One region of the Pradoshia sp. Z5_111 genome, then DNA from elsewhere that is predicted to be linked to it. Evidence: predicted binding sites of a transcription regulator. Region 1 holds the regulator's gene; the other holds the start of a gene.

Region 1 (3,220 bases):
CTTTCTTACACGCTCAGCAATTTCGGTGGATTGAGCAACCGGCTCTTTCTTCTTCGTTTCATCCAGCCAATCAGGAACGATTTCCTTCCTCGCATTGCCTGTTGTACGGCGTGTTGATTTATTTGTTTTCGTCTTTTTTTCATTAGCCCAGGTTTGGTATTTCTTATGCTCACTCAAAGCCATCTCATAGGCTTCCCGTACTGTGGTGATATTTTTCCTCGCCCAGTGCGAAGCAATTGTCTCCACATAGTTTGATTGCAATTTCATATCTGATTTTAACATGACATAGTGCAGAAGGACATTAACGACTCCAGGAGGAAGCTTTTGATTGACCATGACCTTTTCTACAAGTGCCAGATCATTGTCGGAGGGCATTGCACCTTGCGAAAGGCTGACTAAAAACTCCAATGGAGAGGTTGTTTCAAAGGTATACAGTAAATGCTCCTCTGGTGTTTTAGGTTCTATAATTGTACGTTCATATTCAGGTTGTTTCTGTTCAATCAATGTCGGCATTTCTTCACCATGATTGATGTGGAAAAACTCTCTTGCACATTTTCTGAGTTCGTCTATATCAATTTCATTATGTTGATTTTGACAACGCAAAATCAACTTGCTCATATCCATTACATTAATTTTATATAAATACGACAGCATCGCGATGGATTCCATCACATTTGGAGTAAACGCTTTTCTCGATATAAAGCTGTTTTTAGCCGTTGCAAATAATAACTCGAAATCAAATTGCTCCATTAAATTATGGCTATATCCCTGTGGGTCTTTTGAGAAGAATTGCATGCTTTGATCAGTTTCCGTGCTGATGATTTCTTTTGGATTGCGAAATTCGGATGCAAATACCTCATTGAAAGATTGAGTTATCTCCTCATAATCATCAGGAATACGTTTATCCGCAAACATCGTGAGCAGTCGTTCGTAATGTCTCTCTTCAAGTTTTTGCTTCAGATAAATAGGCAGCAAATCATCATGGAAAAATTTATCCGGACTTAAAGGACAAAGAATCTCGTAAATAAAAACATTACCTTCCGGAGTTGCTTTTTTATATGTTTTTAATAAACCAATTCCTTCAAGCCTTTTACGGTATTGAAATATCTCGTCCAAAGGTAAACCAAGTACGTCCATTAACCAACGATGTGTCGTTTGCCTGGAATACATGTTACCTGTATTGACTTCGTTTAATAAGGTCATATACAAAGAAACAGCCAATCCTCCTACAAGTGGCTGATATAAATATTGAATTGATTTATGGTCCATTTCTGATAGCTTTTCTTTATATAGTACAACATATCTGTCTTTAGGATTTACAAACTTCCATGAAAATTGCATTGTCTACAAACCTTTCGTACTTCGGGTTTTTATAGTTGAAAAAAGAGCTAAAGAAACTGTCTTCAGCTCTACTTAATCCTCTTTTTTCATTAGTTCTTTCAATTCGTCAATAAAAACATTTATATCCTTAAATTGACGGTACACAGAAGCGAAACGGACATAGGCCACTTCATCCACCTCAGCCAGCCTATCCATAACCATTTCACCTATTAAATCACTTTTTATTTCAGAAAATCCTTGATTTCTTATTTCTTTTTCAACATCAGTTGCAATCTCTTCCAGTTCTTTAAGAGCAACATGACGCTTTTCACAAGCTCGGATTAAACCTCTTAGGATTTTTTCTCTGCTATATTCTTCCCGTGCACCATCTTTTTTTACCACAATTAGCGGAATTTCTTCTACCTTTTCAAATGTAGTAAAACGATAACTACAGGATTCACATTCTCTTCTTCTACGTATTGAACGTCCTTCATCCGCAGGGCGGGAATCCAGCACTCTTGTCCCATTATGTTGGCAAGTTGGACATATCATAGATTAGCACCGTCCTTTTCTATAGTTCTATCTTATTAAAACAAATCGAATAGGACAAGTCTGTTTGCATAAAATGCTATTTTTTATCCACTATATAGCCAATACTTTTGGAGGAAAGTAAACAATGGGAGAAGTAAAAGTTGTTTTCCATAAAAAAAGAGATGCAGATGTACTGCACCCCAAAAGTTAGAGTTTGAATCTAACTTTATGAGGGTCACCACAAGAGACATCTCTTTTTATCTTTTTTATTTATAATGCTTTAGCAAGAACATGGCTGACAGCAACAGGACCCATGCCTCGCGGGATTTCAATATGTTCCCTAACCTGAGCGTTTAAGGCTTCAGCTATAAAATCAGCAGCCACATTAGGATCTAAGTCACCGCATGTATATACATCAATACTCGCATAACCATGTTCCGGAAAACTATGAATGGTTAAATGTGATTCAGATATAATGACTACTCCGCTTACTCCCTGTGGCGCAAACTTATGGAAGGCTACTTCTCTAACTTCAGCTCCAGATCGTAAAGCTGCGTCCACAAATATTTGTTCAATCTGATTAACATCGTTCAATTTAGATAAATCACAGCCCCATAATTCAGAAATGACATGACGACCTATTGTATGCATGTTCAATTCCCCCTTTAGCATTTAAACGAATTTTAATTATCTTCGTTTCTGGCCTTTACTACCACGGGGGAAAGTTAGTCCTGAGAGGTCCTAACCCTTTAAGTAGTACTGCCAGGATGATGAAGTTTACGACATTTAGTATATATGGTTTATTTTTCAAATGCAATCATACAATTCAATATTAGTTAATAATTACCACCAAATGTACAGCATTTGTTTTTCTTAGTTTATTCTAGTTTATGAATCAAAGAACGGCCTGAACCGCCTTTTTTTAAGAAAGACGGCCAGACCGTAAAAGGTATTATTTATTATGCTTAACTCACTTTCACTTTATCCTCTTGAAGAAGGCGGGCCACATGGTTTACTAATTCTACCACTCTGCATGAGTATCCCCACTCATTATCATACCAGGCAAGCACTTTTACTTTATTTGCACCAATCACCATAGTAGAAAGTGCATCTACAATAGCCGAATGCGGATTTGTATTAAAATCGATAGAAACAAGTGGCTCTGTGCTGTATTGGATAATACCAGCCATTGATCCTTCAGCTGCTGTTTTAAACGCTTGATTGATTTCATTAATAGTCACTTCTCTTTTAAGATCTACTACCAAATCAACTAAAGAAACGTTTGGAGTTGGTACTCTCAACGCAATTCCATGGAGTTTTCCTTTCAAATGAGGAAGCACCAGCGAGAGTGCTTTGGCTGCTCCAGTTG
Region 2 (3,220 bases), on a different contig from region 1:
GGAGAGGGATTGGCAGCTTCAGTAAGTAAAGTTTGCCCGTTTGTATTCAAAGGGCCTCTTAAGAAATATAAGCCAGTACAAGGAAAAGTGCTAGCACAGGCTATGTATATCTGTACGCTGCAGGATAATAAGGGCATAAATTTGGTTGCTTCCTATGAGATAGAGCAGATTGCCAAGCATTCCAATTAATGATAAAAGTCTAAAAAATCCTCATCCTTACAGTATTTGATTGGTTAATGTATAATAGAAATTACTATTAGTAAACAGAGGTTACAAAATGAAAAACAATGAAGAACTTATCAATCAACTGGGATTGCAAGATAAAATCACATTAGAGGATATACCAGACATTGATTTATATATGGATCAAGTCATTCAATTATTCGAGAGTAAATTCAAAATGTCTAAGCGGAATGATGATGAAAAAGTTTTAACTAAGACGATGATCAATAATTATGCCAAGGGTAAAGTATTTTTTCCTATTAAAAATAAAAAATATTCCAAGCGGCATTTAATAGTAATCAGCTTGATTTATCAGTTAAAAGGGACATTGTCTATAAGTGACATTAAAACGATTCTTGGACCTTTGAACACTAAGATAGTAGAGGAAGACTTGCAGCTTGATGAACTATATTCCAGCTTTCTGCGCCTGACTGATCATAATGCTCATAAATTTAAAGAAGACATTCTGGAGAGTATCTCTGAGGCAAAAGAAGAAGGGGTACATTTAGGTGGCAATCTGGATGAGTTCAATGGCGATGTTGAATATTTTGAGAAATTATTAATGATTGCTTCCCTTTCTCATATGAGCCAGCTATATAAAAAAGCAGCAGAGAATCTGGTAGATGAATTTAACAGCGAATTTAACAGTAGTAATAAAACGAAATCTTAAAAAATATCCATTTAATTATAAAGAGCCAAGTGCATCCTGCATTGGCTCTTTGGTTTTATTTGGATTTAATTTTACCCTTCCATTGCTTGAAGCCGCCTTCGAGTTGATAAAGTTCACGATAGCCTTTTTTATATAGCATCTGAGCTGCTCGTGTGCTTCTCATTCCGCTTTGACAATATAGATAAACAGGTTTGTCTTTGCGGAGTTCCTTCATTCGCATTTTCAATTGGGTAGAAGGTATGTTACGGGCGCCTAAAATATGTCCGCCATCAAATTCTTTTTGCTCACGAACATCTATTAACTGAGCTTTTCGATAGCCAGCTTTAAAGTCCTCTTGGGACAATGTCGTAACCATTTTTTTGCTGGAGAACCAACTGTAGATGGAATATCCAATGATCAATACAGCCAGTACAATTAATACGATTAATGACTTTGGCAATTCAATCCCCACTTTCTCTTTCTGTTCACTTTTCTATTATACAGTTCGTATATTTGTCTGGCAAAAAAATTTTCTGGTAATAGTTTACGAATTTGTAGTTAAAAAATTATAGGCATCCAGGATGGATATTATACCTGTCTACCTGCAAGCTGAATTGGTCAGTGGTTTAGAAACCAAGATAACGGTTATATCTATATAGTTTTGCTTTATTTGAAAGGACAATAAGTTTACAAACGACTATAAATCAAGTATCGTGCATTATGGACAAAATTTTAATTTTTAAGAAAAAATATTTGTGTCGAAAATGCAAAAACGCTGTTATATGAAGCATAGTTAAGCTTAGTAATATGCAAGCTGAGATTTTGTTTGTTTTGGTTCAAAAATAGGTGAAAAGAAGATTAATTCTTTGATTTTCTTTATTTTTTGTAAAATTATAAGAATTGACAATTTTGATAGAAGGTGCTCCAAATACTATATGTGGTATGAATTATAAAAATACAAATACTATATGTTGAATTAATATGTAGGCTATGATAACGTAGAGATATTCATTTAAGAACTTAACAAAGATAAATAAAAAAGAGATTATATTATTGGTTGAAGGAGAGATCAAATTGCCTACTGTAACAAATCGCAAGTTGTCTATAAATGTCGAAAGGTTAAATAAAGATATAGCCCTATTTCCACAAGTTTTTCCTATTACTCCAGACATGAATAAGACGTATAAGGGTGTTTCAAGGCTTGTGATGATAGATCGCTATTCCTTCAAAGATACGGAAAAATTGACACTTAGTGATGGAGATTTTGTAGTACTTACCATTAAAGAAGATCCGAAATTTCCTGCCCGTGGACTTGGGTACATCCAACATATTGATTGGGAAGCCAAGAAAGCACATGTATTGGTTGAAGAAGAATTCCGCTCCTCCTTGGACAAGCATGATGAAATTAAAACCGGTCTGATTTGTAAGTCACTCGACGTGATTGAAAAACCGCTTGAAATATATTATGAACAGATTGCAAAACGGAATGCACGCGGTCTGGCTGAAGTTGAAGAAACGGAAGAGAAACGCAAGGAATGGTTTGATAAGTTTTATAATGAATTGGTCCAAACGAACTTTATCCCGGCAGGACGTGTACTCTATGGAGCCGGCTCTGAAACCGAAGTAACCTACTTTAACTGCTATGTAATGCCATTTATTAATGATAGCCGTGAAGGAATTTCTGAACATCGCAAACATGTGATGGAAATCATGAGCCGCGGAGGCGGTGTCGGTACAAATGGTTCGACATTACGTCCAAGAAATACGCTTGCTCGCGGTGTAAACGGAAAATCCTCAGGAGCAGTATCCTGGTTGGATGATATTGCAAAATTAACTCACCTGGTTGAACAGGGTGGTTCCCGTCGTGGCGCTCAAATGATTATGCTGTCTGATTGGCATCCGGATATCGTAGAATTTATCATCTCAAAAATGCAAAACCCTAAAATTTTGCGCTTTTTAATGGAAGTCAGCGAGGATGAAGTAATTCGTAAACATGCATCTGAAAAATTAAAATTCACTCCGCTTACCATGCAAGAGGAAGCCATGTATCAAGGCATAGTCAATTATAAAAACATTTCTGGATTTGGCGGATTTAATGAGGCAATCATTAAAGAAGCAGAAGAAAAACTTGCTGCTGGTGGAAATGATACTGTTCATAATCCAGACTTTTTAACAGGTGCCAATATTTCAGTGTGCTTAACAAAAGAATTTATGGAAGCTGTAGAAAATGACGGAGAATATGAACTTCGATTCCCGGATGTTGAGTCCTATAATGAAGTTGATATGAAAGCCTATAATGAAAAATGGGCTGATTGCGGTGATGTACGCGAATGGGAAAAACTAGGCTAT

What was found. Region 1 encodes NrdR, which represses ribonucleotide reductase genes. Its sites were predicted from a motif close to AACACNATATATNGTGTT; they were not measured.
Region 2: a site for NrdR is predicted at 1,799-1,816, ahead of AC4D4A_RS11620 (vitamin B12-dependent ribonucleotide reductase). Genes of this name have one in related genera too.

The regions. Positions count from the first base shown of each region.
Region 1 is NZ_JBZCPQ010000006.1:153,345-156,564, reverse strand. Features, by position in the region: gene AC4D4A_RS13945 (replication initiation and membrane attachment family protein) at 1-1,341, opposite strand, end outside; gene nrdR (transcriptional regulator NrdR) at 1,414-1,872, opposite strand; gene speD (adenosylmethionine decarboxylase) at 2,122-2,502, opposite strand; gene AC4D4A_RS13930 (glyceraldehyde-3-phosphate dehydrogenase) at 2,817-3,220, opposite strand, start outside.
Region 2 is NZ_JBZCPQ010000005.1:31,336-34,555, forward strand. Features, by position in the region: gene AC4D4A_RS11605 (NAD(P)H-binding protein) at 1-189, shown strand, start outside; gene AC4D4A_RS11610 (DUF1836 domain-containing protein) at 278-892, shown strand; gene AC4D4A_RS11615 (rhodanese-like domain-containing protein) at 948-1,331, opposite strand; gene AC4D4A_RS11620 (vitamin B12-dependent ribonucleotide reductase) at 1,946-3,220, shown strand, end outside.